Regions from separate parts of the Streptomyces sp. NPDC098781 genome, predicted to be linked through region 1. Evidence: riboswitches for the same ligand, from Rfam matches in the RefSeq annotation. Region 1 holds a riboswitch; the other holds the start of a gene.
What was found. A riboswitch is a leader RNA that binds a small molecule or an ion and turns the genes downstream of it on or off. The one in region 1 is predicted to bind cobalamin.

Region 1 (7,332 bases):
GTCGACCTGTGGCAGTTCGGGGGCACCAACGTCGAGGGCACGGAAGGACGGCCCACCGTCTCCCCGGATCAGCTCCGCGCCCACAACACGCGCCCGCAAGGCGACGGGGGCAAGCCGCCTTCCGACGACCAGGCCCCTGAGCTCACACCGGACGTGGACACCGGTCCGGCACCCGAGCAGCCGGCGCCTCCGTCGGCCAGGTCCTCGTCGGCGAAGCCGAAGAAGCCCAAGGCCCCCAAGGACCGGAAGCCGACGAAGAGCGCCTCGCCCTCGCCCACCCCCTCGGCAAGCACCTCGGCGCCCGCGGACGCGGCCGCCGCGCCCAGTCCCGGCACCAAGGTGGTCGATGCCGCACCGGCCGCCGACGCCGAGCACGACGCCGGCTCGATCCTGCCCGTCGTCACCGGCGCCTCGCTCGTCGTGCTCATCGGAGGGGCCGCCGTCTACGCGGCCCGCCGACGCCGCCGTACCGAGTGACCGGCGTGGCCCGCACGACTGCCGACGCCGCGCCGCCCCTTTCCGTGTCCGAACCGGACCGGGGCGGCCGGCGCCTGCCGCGCATGCTGCATCCGATGGCCTGGTGGATCTGGGCGCTCGCGCTGGCCACCGCCGTCAGCCGGACCAACAACCCGCTGCTGCTGTTCCTGGTGCTGGCCGTCCTCGGCTACGTCGTATCCGCCCGTCGCACCGAGGCGCCCTGGGCGCGCGGCTTCAAGTACTACCTGTACCTGGCTCTGACGGTCGTGGCGATCCGCGTGGTCTTCCGCGCCGTCTTCGCCACCGGCATCACGCCCCACGACCACTTCCTGTTCTCCCTGCCGCACCTTCCCACCCCCGACTGGTACGCGGGCATCCAGATCGGCGGGCCGGTCTCCCTGGAGGCCCTGCTGTCCGCCGCGACCGACGGGCTGCGGCTGGCGTGCATGCTGTGCTGCATCGGTGCCGCCAACACCCTCGCCAACCCCAAGCGTGCGCTGCGCGTCCTGCCCGGTGCGCTGTACGAACTCGGGGTGGCCGTCACGGTCGCGCTGAGCGTCGCCCCGCAGCTGGTGCACAGTGTCCAGCGGGTCGCTCGGGCTCGGAAGCTGCGAGCCGGGCGCACCAAGGGCCGCCGGGCCCTGCGCGGCATCGTCGTCCCCGTGCTGGAGGACGCTCTGGAACGCTCCCTGCGGCTGGCCGCAGCCATGGACTCGCGCGGCTACGGCCGGGCCGGCACCGCCACCCGCCGCTCCCGCCGGGCGACCGGGGCGCTGATGCTGCTCGGCATGTGCGGGCTGTGTGCCGGCGCGTACGGCCTGCTGGACGCGACGGCGCCCGCCTTCCTGGGCCTGCCCGCCATGGGCTGCGGGGCGCTGCTGTGCGTGGCCGGTCTACGGCTCGGCGGCCGTCGGGTCACCCGCACCAGCTACCGGCCCGACCCCTGGCGCCTGCCGGAGTGGGCGGTCGCCGGCAGCGGTCTGCTCGCGGCGGTCCTGCTGCTCGCCAACCTCGGCTACGACCCGGCCGCACTCAACCCCTCCTTCTATCCGCTGACCTGGCCCACCCTGCCCCTGGTGCCGACCGCCGCCATCCTGCTCGCCGGGACCGCCGGCCTGCTGTCCCCGCCGCCCGGCCCGCACCGGCCCGCCACGAAAGCCGAACCCGAGTGATCACCTTCGACCAGGTCACCATCCAGTACGACGACACGTACGGGCCCGCCCTGCGCGACGTGAACCTCACGGTCGAGGAGGGCGAGCTGTGCCTGGTCGTCGGTCACACCGGTGTCGGCAAGTCCACCCTGCTCGGCGCCGTGAACGGCCTCGTCCCGCACTTCACCGGCGGCACCCTGTACGGCAGGGTCACCGTCGACGGCCGTGACACCGCCCACCACCCGCCCCGCGAACTGGCCGACGTGGTCGGCGTGGTCGGCCAGGACCCGATCGACGGGTTCGTCACCGACACCGTCGAGGAGGAACTCGCGTACGCGATGGAGCAGTTGGCGATTCCTCCGGCGACCATGCGCAAGCGTGTCGAGGAGACGCTCGACCTGCTCGGCCTCGCCGATCTGCGCCACCGCGCCCTGTACGAACTCTCCGGCGGCCAGCAGCAGCGCGTCGCCATCGGCTCGGTCCTCACCGCGCATCCGCGGGTCCTGGTGCTGGACGAGCCGACGTCGGCGCTGGACCCGACGGCCGCCGAGGAGGTCCTGGCGGCCGTCACCCGGCTCGTCCACGACCTGGGCGTCACCGTCCTGATGGCCGAGCACCGCCTGGAACGGGTCGTCCAGTACGCCGACCGGATCGTCCATCTGCCGGGCGGCGGCCGGGTCGTGAGCGGACCGCCGGCCGACATCCTGCGTACGTCGGACATCGCGCCCCCGATCGTCGAGCTGGGCCGAGCCGCGGGCTGGTCCCCGCTGCCGCTGTCCATCCGCGACGCCCGCCGTGCCGCGGCACCTCTGCGGGCGCGGCTGGCCGGGCACGAGCCGGCACCGGTCCGCCCGCAGCCGGCCGGGGATCGCACCCGGCTGCTGACCGCGCGCGGCGTCACGGTCGCGTACAAGGGCGTGGCCGCCGTGCGCGAGGTCGATCTCGATCTGCACACGGGCGAGGTGACGGCGTTGATGGGCCGCAACGGCTCGGGGAAGTCGTCCCTGCTGTGGGCTCTCCAGGGGGCGGGGCGGCGCAGCGCCGGGAAGGTCGGGGTGAGCGCGGGGAGTGCCGGGGCGGGCGGCGGGACCGATCCGCACACGGTGCCCGCGGCGCAGGCGCGCACGCTCGTCGGACTGGTCCCGCAGACCCCGGCCGATCTGCTCTATCTGGAGAGTGTCAAGGCCGAACTCGACCAGGCGGACGCCGAGTCCGGCACCGAGTCGCCGGTGCGTGGCCTGCTGGACCGGCTCGCGCCCGGCATCGACGACGCCACGCACCCCCGCGACCTGTCGGAGGGGCAGAAGCTGGCACTGGTCCTCGCCATCCAGCTCTCCGCCGCGCCCAGGGTCGTGCTGCTGGACGAGCCCACCCGCGGTCTGGACTACCGCGCGAAGACGGAACTGATCGCCATCGTCGACGCCCTGGCGGCGGAAGGCCGGGCGGTCGTCATCTCCACCCACGACGTCGAGTTCGCCGCCCGCGCGGCCGGCCGGGTCGTCGTCATGGCCGAGGGAGACGTCGTCGCCGACGGTCCGACCACCGAAGTCATCGTCGCCTCGCCGGTGTTCGCCCCGCAGACCACCAAGATCCTCGCGCCACTGCCGTATCTGACCGTCGACCAGGTCCGCGGGGAGCTGCCATGACGCACGCCGCCGCCATCCGGCTGACTGCCCGCGCCGGCGTCGTCATGACGCTCGCCGCGTTCCTCGGACTGGTCGCGTTCTTCTGGCCGTTCGTCGTCGCGCCGGGCAAGTTCGGCTCGAACTACGCCCCGCCGCTGATCTTCGGCGTGCTGCTGGTGCTCGTCCTGTGCGTCATCCTCTCCGAGATCGCCGAGGGAGGCATCGACTCCAAGGCGCTGGCCATGCTCGGGGTGCTGTCCGCCGTCAACGCCGCCCTGCGCCCGCTCGGCGCCGGAACCGCCGGCATCGAGACCGTCTTCTTCGTCCTTGTCCTCGCCGGCCGCGTCTACGGTCCCGGCTTCGGCTTCACCCTGGGCTGCACCTCGCTGTTCACCTCCGCGCTCATCACCGGCGGAGTCGGGCCCTGGATGCCGTACCAGATGTTCGGCTGCGCGTTCGTCGGGATGCTCGCCGGATTCCTGCCCCGTGCGACGGGCCGTCGTGAGGTGTTGCTGCTCGCCTTGTACGGCTCGCTGTCGGGCTATCTCTTCGGCTTTCTGCTGAATCTGTCCTTCTGGCCGTTCTCGCTCGACCCGAACAGCTCCATCGCCTACCTGCCGGGTCTGCCGTTCACCGAGCAGTGGCAGCGCTACGTCGCCTTCGACATCGCCACCTCGCTGGGCTGGGACACCGGCCGGGCGGTCACCAACTTCGTGTGCGTCATGCTCGCCGGTCCGGCGGTGCTCACCACCTTCCGAAGGGCCGCGCGCAAGGCGCGATTCCGCGCGCCCGTACGTTTCGCGGACCCCCGAACGGCTCCCTCCGACCGACGCTGACCTGCGATGACGTCATCGCATACCTGCGAGGGCTGGATTTACTAGGACGTCCAACTATATATTCGTGGGAGAAGGCCCGCGGTGCAGGGAAGCCGGTGTGAGTCCGGCGCGGTCCCGCCACTGTGACCGGGGAGTACGCCGTCGAGCGTTACGCCACTGACGAGCTGGATGTCGGGAAGGCGGACGGCGCGCGCCGATCCGGGAGTCAGGATACCGGCCGTGGGATTTGTTCCGTGTTGTCCACGAGGATGGAGCAGACACGCATGGCACCGGTGCGCACCCACGACCCTGGCGAACCCCTCGCTCCCTGACGGGCTTCGAGCCATACGCGATCTCACGCCGCCCCGCACCCCGACGCCACGAGCGTCCTGAGGGTGCCGGCCAGGCGTGCCGTCCCCGGATCCCACCTGACGAGAGCAGGCATCGATGGTCCGCGAACAAGACCGCGCCGACGTGCGCGAGTTGACCCACTTCATCGGCGGCAAGCACACCCCGGGAACGTCGGGGAACCACGGCGACGTGTACGACCCCAACACCGGCCGCGTCCAGGCCCGCGTACCGCTGGCGAGCCGCGCCGAGACCGAGGCGGCCATCGCCGACGCGGCCGAGGCACAGCACGCGTGGGCCGCCTGGAACCCGCAGCGCCGCGCCCGCGTGCTGATGCGTTTCCTCCAACTCGTCGAGCAGGAGAAGGACGCGCTGGCCCGGCTGCTGTCCGCCGAGCACGGCAAGACCGTGGCCGACGCGCATGGTGACCTCCAACGCGGCCTGGAAGTCGTCGAGTTCGCCGCCGGCATCCCGCACCTGCTCAAGGGCGAGTTCACCGACAACGCGGGCACGGGCATCGACGTGCACTCGCTGCGCTCGCCGCTCGGCGTGGTCGCCGGGATCACCCCCTTCAACTTCCCGGCGATGATCCCCCTGTGGAAGGCCGCCCCGGCGCTGGCCTGCGGCAACGCCTTCATCCTCAAGCCCTCCGAACGCGACCCGTCCGTGCCGCTCCGCCTCGCGGAACTCTTCCTGGAGGCCGGGCTGCCGCCCGGCGTGCTCAACGTCGTCAACGGCGACCGGGAAGCCGTCGACACCCTCCTCGAGGACCCGCGCGTCGCCGCCCTCGGCTTCGTCGGCTCCACGCCGATCGCCGCGCACGTCTACGCGACCGCGGCCGCCCACGGCAAGCGCGCCCAGTGCTTCGGCGGCGCCAAGAACCACATGATCGTGATGCCGGACGCCGATCTGGACCAGGCCGTGGACGCGCTGATCGGCGCCGGATACGGCTCGGCGGGCGAACGCTGCATGGCGATCTCGGTGGCCGTACCGGTCGGGGAGGCCACCGCCGATGCCCTGGTCGCCCGGCTCAAGGAGCGCATCGCCGCACTGCGCATCGGCCGCAGCGACGACCCGGACGCCGACTTCGGCCCGCTGGTCGGCCGGGACGCCGTCGACCGGGTCCGCTCCTACGTCGACCTCGGAGTCGAGGAGGGCGCCGAACTCGTCGTCGACGGACGGGACTTCACCCTCCCCGGGCACGAGGGCGGCTTCTTCGCCGGCGCGTCCCTGTTCGACCGGGTCACCCCGGCCATGCGCATCTACCGGGAGGAGATCTTCGGCCCGGTCCTGTCCGTCGTCCGCGCCGCCGACTACGAGGAGGCCCTGCGCCTGCCCAGCGAGCACACCTACGGCAACGGCGTGGCGATCTTCACCCGGGACGGGGACACCGCCCGCGACTTCACCCGCCGTGTCGACACCGGCATGGTCGGCGTCAACGTACCCATCCCGGTACCAGTCGCCTACCACACCTTCGGCGGCTGGAAGCGCTCCGGCTTCGGCGACCTCAACCAGCACGGGCCGGACGCCATCCGCTTCTACACCCGTACGAAGACGGTCACCTCGCGCTGGCCCGAGGGTCTGCGCGAGGGCGCCAGTTTCACGATCCCGACCATGGGGTGATCGCGTCATGACCACCGCTTCGCTCACCGAGGACCAGCAGGCCCTCGTCGAGACCACCCTGGACTTCGCCCAGGACCATCTCGCCCCGCACGCCCTCGACTGGGACCGGGACAAGCACTTCCCGGTCGACGTGCTGCGCAAGGCCGCCGGGCTCGGCCTCGGTGGGGTGTACGTCCGCGAGGAGTCGGGCGGCTCCGGGCTCTCCCGTGCCGACGGCGTCCTCGTCTTCGAGACGCTCGCCTCCGGCTGTCCGTCCATCGCCGGCTATCTCTCCATCCACAACATGGTCGCCTGGATGGTCGACCACTACGGCGACACCGCCCAGCGTGACCGCTGGCTGCCCCGCCTGTGCGCCATGGAGGACCTGGGGAGCTACTGCCTCACCGAACCCGGCGCCGGTTCCGACGCCGCGGCCCTGCGCACCCGCGCCGTACGCGACGGCGACCACTGGGTGCTGACCGGCGTGAAGCAGTTCATCTCCGGTGCCGGCGCCGCCCAGCTGTATGTCGTGATGGCCCGCACCGGCCTCGACGGGCCGAACGGCATCAGCGCGTTCCTCGTCGACAAGGACGACCCGGGAATCGGCTTCGGCCCCAACGAACGCAAGATGGGCTGGAACGCCCAGCCCACCCGCCAGGTCGTCCTGGACGGTGTCCGCGTCCCCGCGGACCGGCTGCTCGGCGCCGAGGGCGACGGCTTCCGCATCGCCATGAGCGGCCTGAACGGCGGCCGGCTCGGCATCGCCGCCTGCTCCCTCGGCGGCGCCCGCAGCGCCCTCGACCGCAGCCTCGCCCACCTCGCCGACCGGGAGGCGTTCGGCGCCCGGCTGCTGGACTCCGAGGCGCTGCGCTTCCGGCTCGCCGACATGGCGACCGAGCTGACGGCCGCCCGCGCCCTGGTCCACCAGGCCGCCCAGGCCCTCGACCGAGGCGACCCGCAGGCGCCGTACCTGTGCGCGATGGCCAAGCGCTTCGCCACCGACACCGGCTACTCCGTCGCCGACCGCGCGCTCCAACTGCACGGCGGCTACGGGTACCTGAGCGACTACGGCATCGAGAAGATCGTCCGTGACCTGCGCGTCCACCAGATCCTGGAAGGAACCAACGAGATCATGCGCGTCATCGTGGCCCGCGGCCTGACGGAGGCATTCGGATGACCGACACCGAGGACCACGTCCTGACGCGCACCGAGGGGCGCGCCGGGTACGTCACCCTCAACCGGCCCAAAGCCCTCAACGCCCTGACCCACGCCATGGTGCGGCGCATCGACGCGGCGCTGGCCGCGTGGGAACAC
Region 2 (7,332 bases), on a different contig from region 1:
GACCACGAGATACCAGGCGATGGCGATGCCCGCGACCCACCACGTGCTCACGTCGGGGGTGCGGAACCGCGGGTTGATGTGCCCGAAGTGGGAGGGCAGCGCGTGCCGGCGGGCCATGGACAGCGCGGTGCGCGAGGCGGGGATGATCGTCGTCTGCGTGGACGCCAGCCCGGAGGTGGACACCGCCAGCAGCACCACCCAGTCCCAGCCGCCCATCGCCTCGTCGGCCAGCAGGGCGAAGATGAACTCCTCCTCCGCGGCGTTCTCCGACAGGAACGCCGGCCCGGCGTAGGCCACCACCGCGATCGCGACCGACACATAGGTCACCAGCAGGATGACCGTCGACCAGACGCCCGCCTCGCCGGGAGCGGTGGCCGAGTTCTCGACCTCCTCGGTGAGGTTGACCGCCGATTCCCAGCCCCAGTAGATGAACACGCCCAGCAGCAGACCCGCCGTCAGCTCGGCGCCTCCCGCGCCGAAGGGGTCGAGCCAGCCGATCTCCGGATCGACGGAGTCGAGGGTGCCGGTGTCGGCGTAGACCCGGTAGAGCGCCACCACGGCGAACGCCAGCAGACAGGCGACCTGCGCGAGGATGAGGGTGTTCTGCACCCGGGCCGACACCTCGGTGCCGATGACACACACCGCCGTCATCACCAGGATGACCAGCACCGTCAGCAGCTGGCGGACGAATTCGTTGTCCACCCAGCTGTCGAGCCCGACGGCGAGCAGGAAGAAGGTCACCGCCACGTCCGCCAGCGAGCCGACGACCAGGACGCCGGTCATCGCGATGGCCCACCCGCCGAGCCAGCCCGCCCACGGGCCCATCGCCCGGGTGACCCACGAGAAGGTCGTCCCGCAGTCCTGGTCGACCTTGTTGAGGTAGTAGAACGCCGACGCGATCAGCAGCATCGGGACGAAGGACGCGAGCATGACGCCCGGTGCGTAGACGCCCACCAGGGCAACGACCGGTCCGATGGCCGCGGCCAGCGAGTACGCGGGCGAGGTGGCGTTGAGGCCGATCACGAGTGCGTCGAGGAACCCGATCGCGTCGGCCTTCAGCCCTTCGGGCGGGCGGGTGTCCATGGTGCCGTCGGCCATGCTGCCTCACTTCGGTCGCTCGTGACCTCATGAAACAGGCAACCGTGTGGACCGCCCCGCCTTTGCTGCGCGGTCGCGGAAGACATCACCCGTGTGCCCAACGGCGACCCGTCTCAGCCGTCGGCCGGGAGCGCGCGCGTGGTGTGCGCCGGCGTCAGGGCCGCGAGCTCCTCCGCGTCGCGTGGACCGGGCGCCGTGTCGTCCAGCAGCCCCTGTGCGCGCAGCAGCCGGGTCGCCGCCACGCCCCAGGGCAGCCGCAGGCCGGCCTGCCGGAGGAGGTCGGTGCGGGCCAGCATCGCCGGCGCCGGACCGGTGCGCACGCCGGACGGGGTCAGCAGCGCCGCGTCGTCGGCCCACCGCAGGGCGAGGTCGACGTCATGGGTGGCCATCACCACCGTCGTGCCGCCCGCGCGCAGCTGGTCGAGGGTGGCGAGCAGGCGCTCCTGGCCGTCGGGGTCGAGCCCGGCGGTCGGTTCGTCGAGGATCAGCACGCGCGGACGCATGGCGACCGCCCCGGCGATGGCGGTGCGCTTGCGCTGCCCGTACGACAGCAGATGCGTGGGCCGGTCGGCCAGCGCGCTGATGTCCAGGGCGGCGAGCGCCTCGTCGACCCGTGCCCGTACCTCGGCGTCGGGCAGACCCAGGTTCAGCGGGCCGAAGGAGACGTCCTGGGCGACGGACGCGGCGAACAGCTGGTCGTCGGGGTCCTGCACCACCAGCTGGACGGTCGTCCTGAGCCGGGTCAGCCCCTTGCGGTGGTACGTGACCGGCGCACCCTCCACCGTCAACCGGCCCGCGTGCGGCCGGAGCCCGCCGCTGAGCAGCCGCATCAGCGTGGTCTTGCCACTGCCGTTGCGGCCCAGCAGCGCCAGCGCGCGCCCCTCGGACACGTCGAAGTCGAGGCCGCTGAGTACGACGGGGCCGTCCTCGTAGGCGTAGGAGGCGCCTCGCAGGGCGACCAGGGCGGTGGGCTCGCTCATGGCAGGGCCTTCTCCAGTACGAGAGTGAGGGCGACCAGCGCCGCGAGCAGCACGCAACTGGCGGCCGTGAAGGGGACGGAGACCCGGGCCCGCGGCACCAGGACGCGCAGCGTGCCGTCGTAGCCGCGCCCGGCGAGCCCGGCCTGGAGCCGGGTGGCCCGGTCGAACGCCCGCACGAAGGCAGTGGCGCCGAGCCCGGCGAGCGAGCGCCACTCGGCGGCCCGGCCGGTGTGCCCGAGGCGCGCGGCCTGGGCCTCCCGGATGCGCCGCACCGAGTCGAGGAGCAGGAAGCTCATGCGGTACGTCACGAGGGCGACGTCGACCACGGGTGCGGGCACCCCCGCCTTCACCAGCCGGGGGAGCAGGTCGGACATCGGCGTGGTGAACGCGAACAGCAGCACGCCGAGGGAGGCGGCCGAGGTCCGCAGCAGCAGTTCCCCGGCCCGCAGCCCACCGTCGTCGGCGAGGGACACGAAGCCCTCCGGGCCGCCGACCTGGACCAGCAGGGTGGCCGCGCCGGTCACGCAGAAACCGAGCGGCACCCGGTAGGCGCGCCACAGCCGGCGCGCGGGAACGCCCGCCGGGCCCAGCAGCACCGCGAGCGCGGTGACCAGGACCAGCGCGGCGCCCGGCCAGGGCGGCAGCGAGATCGCGAGGACGGTGAGACCGAGCCCGAGCACGGCCTTGTCCACGGGGTGACGGCGGCGCCAGCGACTGCTGTGCGCCGCCGCGTCGATCGGCAGCATGATGCGTCAGACCTTGTCGGCCTTCGGCTCCTCGCCGGCCGGTGCCTGCTCCAGCGCCCGCTCCTCGCCCTGCCGCCGTCCCCGGTGCAGCCCGAAGTAGTAGGCGAGAACACCGGCGCCGAGGGCCGCCTGGACCGCGAACAGCGCCGACTCGATCTCGCCGGAAGGCGGCTCGTACAGCGGTGTGAACCAGGGCTCGTAGTCCGGCTCGATCTCGGTGATCGCGGTCTCCGCCTCGGCGTCGGCGCCCGCGAACGGCTCCTCCTTGTGGTCGCCGAGACCGAGTGCCAGGGGCAGCACGGCCAGCGCGGCCACCACGAGCAGCAGCAGAAGGTTGATCTTCGTGTTCTTCTTCATCGGGCCACGGCCTCCGTCTCGGTGCGGGTCCGCTTGCCGGCGAGGAGCACGCCCAGCCGGGTCAGTTCGCCCTTGCTGGACTGCACCAGCAGCCGCATCACGAGCACCGTGAGCAGGCCCTCGCTCACCGCGAGCGGGATCTGGGTGACGGCGAAGATGGAGCCGAACTTGCCGAGCGCGCCGAGGAAGCCGCTGCTCGGGTCGGGGAAGGCGAGCGCCAGCTGGACGCTGGTCACGCAGTAGGTGGACAGGTCGGCGACGAACGCCCCGAAGAACACGGCGACCATCAGTGGCACGTCGTAGCGCCGCAGCAGTTTGTAGATCGCGTACCCGGCCCAGGGTCCGACGATCGCCATCGAGAAGACGTTGGCGCCGAGCGTGGTCAGGCCGCCGTGCGCGAGCAGCAGCGCCTGGAAGAGCAGGGTGATGGTGCCCAGGACCGCCATGATCGGCGGCCGGAAGAGGATGGCGCCCAGTCCGGTGCCGGTGGGATGCGAGCAGCTGCCGGTCACCGACGGCAGCTTCAGGGCGGACAGGACGAACGTGAAGGCTCCGGAGGCGCCGAGGAGCAGCGTGCTCTCGGGGTGCTCCCTGACCTCACGGGTGAGTGAACGGACTCCGTGGACGACGAACGGAGCGGACGCGACGCCCCAGGCGACCGCGTGCGCCGGCGGGAGGAAACCCTCGGCTATGTGCATGGCTCAGCAGACCCTCTCCAGCACCTCGTGGATGGTTGACGCGCCTTGGCCGGTCTCCTGGCTGACGGGTACCACACGCCCGTGCTCCGCCTTCCCGGGTCCGAGGACCCAGTGGCTTGCCCGTGCGGGCTGGAGCCGGACTTCCCGATTCACAGTGGCGAGGGCCGCACCGGCATCACACCGGATTTCCCGTTCACCAAGGCGTGGTGACAGTAGTGCCCGGACACAGTGGCTGACAAGCACGCCTCGGCGGCGTGAAAGCGGCGTTCGTCCGCTTCGTGGCGGGTTCCGGCGCGGGCGCGTAACGTGACGGAGCATGAAGATCCTCATCAGCGCCGACATGGAGGGCGCCACCGGTGTGACCTGGCCGGCGGACGTTCTGCCCGGCACGCCGCAGTGGGAGCGGTGCCGGGGGATGTTCACCTCGGACGTCAATGCCGCGGTAAGGGGATTCTTCGACGGCGGCGCCGACGACGTCGTCATCAATGAGGCGCACTGGACCATGCGCAATCTGCTGCTCGAACGGCTCGACGAGCGGGCCGAGATGCTCACCGGCCGGCACAAGTCGCTGTCCATGGTCGAGGGCGTCCAGCACGGCGACGTGGACGGCATCGCGTTCGTCGGCTACCACGCCGGCGCCGGCATGGAAGGTGTCCTCGCCCACACCTACCTGGCGAACTCGATCACAGGGGTGTGGCTGAACGACGTACGGGCGAGCGAGGGGCTGCTCAACGCGCACGTCGTCGCGGAGTACGGCGTGCCCGTCGTCCTCGTCACCGGCGACGACGTGGCCTGCGAGGACGCGCTGGGATATGCGCCCGAGGCACTGAAGGTCGCTGTCAAGGACCATGTCTCGCGGTACGCCGCCGTGTGCCGTACGCCGGCCAGGACCGCCGCCGACATCCGCGCGGCGGCGAAGGAGGCGGCCGGGCTGGCGGTCCGTCAGCAGCCGGTACACGGTGGCCCGTTCACCGTGGCCGTGGAGTTCGACGCCGAGCACCTCGCGATGGCCGCCACCGTCGTCCCGGGCGTCGAACGTATCGGCGAGCGAAAGGTGGCGTACACCAGCGAGCGTATGTACGAGGGAATCCGTACCTTCAAGGCGGTCACCACGATCGTCTCGGCCGCGGTGGAGGAGCAGTATGGCTGACGGGCAGGCGCTGGACGAGGTCGTTACGTTCACTTCCGACCTCATTCGCATCGACACGACCAATCGCGGGGGCGGCGACTGCCAGGAGCGCCCCGCCGCCGAGTACGCCGCCGCGCGGCTGGCGGAGGCGGGCCTGGAGCCCACCCTGCTGGAGCGCGTCAAGGGCCGCACGAACGTGGTCGCCCGCGTCGAGGGAACCGACCCCTCGGCGGACGCGCTGCTCGTCCATGGTCATCTGGACGTGGTGCCCGCGTGGGCTGACGAGTGGAGCGTGCACCCCTTCTCCGGGGAGATCCGCGACGGCGTCGTGTGGGGCCGGGGCGCCGTCGACATGAAGAACATGGACGCGATGATCCTCTCCGTCGTGCGGGCCTGGGCGCGCGAGGGCCTACGGCCCCGCCGGGACGTCGTGATCGCGTTCACCGCCGACGAGGAGGCGAGCGCCGCGGACGGCTCCGGCTTTCTCGCGGACCGGCACGCCGCGCTGTTCGAGGGCTGCACCGAGGGCATCGGCGAGTCGGGCGCGTTCACCGTCCACGACGGCAGCGGGCGGCAGATCTACCCCCTCGCGGCCGGAGAGCGCGGCACCGGCTGGCTGAAGCTCACGGCACGCGGGCGGGCCGCGCACGGCTCCCGGCCCAACCGGGAGAACGCGGTGACCCGCATCGCCGCCGCCGTCACCCGGATCGGCGCCCACGAGTGGCCGGTCCGCCTGACCCCCACGGTCCGCGCCGCCCTCGTCGAACTCGCCGCGCTGCACGGCCTCGACGCCGACCTCGACGACGTGGACGGACTGCTGGAGAAGCTCGGCCCGGCGGCCAAGCTCGTGGAGGCCACCGTCCGCAACAGCGCCAACCCGACCATGCTGGACGCCGGTTACAAGGTCAACGTGATCCCGGGGGAGGCCGTGGCCCACGTCGACGGCCGGTTCCTGCCCGGCTTCGAGGACGAGTTCCGCGCGACCATCGACGAACTGACCGGCCCGGACGTCGACTGGGAGTTCCACCACCGCGAAGTGGCCCTCCAGTCACCGCTCGACTCGCCGACGTACGCAAAGATGCGCGCCGCCGTCGAGGAGTTCGCGCCCGAGGGGCACACGGTGCCGTACTGCATGCCCGGCGGCACCGACGCCAAGCAGTTCTCGCGGCTCGGCATCACCGGTTACGGCTTCTCACCGCTGCGGCTGCCGGAGGGCTACGACTACGGGGCCATGTTCCACGGCGTCGACGAACGGGTGCCGGTCGAGGCACTGCACTTCGGTGTGCGGGTACTCGACCGCTTTCTGCGCACGGCCTGACCGGAGTGGGGGAGACAGTGCGGACGCTGGCGTACGGTTCCTGGCCCTCGCCCATCGACGCCGCCGTCGCCGCGGCGCACGACGGGCGGCCCGAGTACGTCGGGTTCGTGGGTGACGAGGCGTGGTGGATCGAGCCGCGGCCCACGGAGGCCGGACGGCGCACGCTGGTACGGCGCGGCGCCGACGGCACCGAGGAGTCCGTCCTGCCCCCGCCGTGGAACGTGCGCAGCCGGGTCGTCGAGTACGGCGGGCAGCCGTGGGCCGGTGCGATGGTCGACGGCCGCCCGCTCGTCGTCTTCGTCGACTTCGCCGATCAGCGCCTGCACCGGTACGAGGAGGGCGGCGAGCCGCGTCCGCTCACTCCCGTGTCCGAGGTGGGCGGCGGACTGCGCTGGGTGGAGCCGCAGTTGCGGCTCGACCTCGGTGAAGTGTGGTGCGTGCTGGAGGAGTTCACGGGGGAGGGGCCGACGGATGTGCGGCGCGTCCTGGCCGCGGTCCCGCTGGACGGCTCGGCGGCCGAGGACCGGGACGCCGTACGCGAACTCACCGACGACCGGTACCGGTTCGTCACCGGGGCGCGGATCTCGCCGGACGGACGGCGCGCGGCATGGCTCGCCTGGGACCATCCCCGGATGCCGTGGGACGGCACGGAACTGCTGGTCGCCGATGTCGGCGCCGACGGCAGCCTGGCCGGCCGGCGGATCGTCGCCGGTGGGCCGCGGGAGTCGATCGCCCAGGTCGACTGGTCGGCCGACGGCCGGCTGCTGTACACCAGCGACCGCGGCGGCTGGTGGAACCTGTACCGGGACGGCGAACCCCTCTGCCCGCGCGAGGAGGAGTTCGGCGGCCCGCTGTGGAAACTGGGGCTGCGCTGGTTCGCCCCGCTGGCGAGCGGACTCGTGGCGGTGGTGCACGGCCGCGGCTCGACGGCCCTCGGGATCCTCGACCCCGAGACCGGCGAGATCGTCGACGCGGCCGGCCCCTGGACCGAGTTCGCGCCCACGCT

Region 2: it holds a riboswitch for cobalamin, as region 1 does, so the genes downstream of both, ACIQWG_RS30250 (energy-coupling factor ABC transporter permease) here and ACIQWG_RS00475 (CoA-acylating methylmalonate-semialdehyde dehydrogenase) in region 1, are expected to answer to the same signal.

The regions. Positions count from the first base shown of each region.
Region 1 covers NZ_JBIWAK010000001.1:91,819-99,150, forward strand. Annotated here, with positions in the region: gene ACIQWG_RS00455 (hypothetical protein) at 1-477, shown strand, start outside; gene ACIQWG_RS00460 (energy-coupling factor transporter transmembrane component T) at 474-1,649, shown strand; gene ACIQWG_RS00465 (ABC transporter ATP-binding protein) at 1,646-3,274, shown strand; gene ACIQWG_RS00470 (ECF transporter S component) at 3,271-4,089, shown strand; cobalamin riboswitch at 4,145-4,326, shown strand; gene ACIQWG_RS00475 (CoA-acylating methylmalonate-semialdehyde dehydrogenase) at 4,516-6,039, shown strand; gene ACIQWG_RS00480 (acyl-CoA dehydrogenase family protein) at 6,047-7,195, shown strand; gene ACIQWG_RS00485 (enoyl-CoA hydratase/isomerase family protein) at 7,192-7,332, shown strand, end outside.
Region 2 covers NZ_JBIWAK010000008.1:208,481-215,812, forward strand. Annotated here, with positions in the region: gene ACIQWG_RS30230 (APC family permease) at 1-1,098, opposite strand, end outside; gene ACIQWG_RS30235 (energy-coupling factor ABC transporter ATP-binding protein) at 1,212-2,078, opposite strand; gene cbiQ (cobalt ECF transporter T component CbiQ) at 2,075-2,824, opposite strand; gene ACIQWG_RS30245 (energy-coupling factor ABC transporter substrate-binding protein) at 2,831-3,181, opposite strand; gene ACIQWG_RS30250 (energy-coupling factor ABC transporter permease) at 3,178-3,879, opposite strand; cobalamin riboswitch at 3,909-4,117, opposite strand; gene ACIQWG_RS30255 (M55 family metallopeptidase) at 4,196-5,029, shown strand; gene ACIQWG_RS30260 (M20/M25/M40 family metallo-hydrolase) at 5,022-6,326, shown strand; gene ACIQWG_RS30265 (prolyl oligopeptidase family serine peptidase) at 6,332-7,332, shown strand, end outside.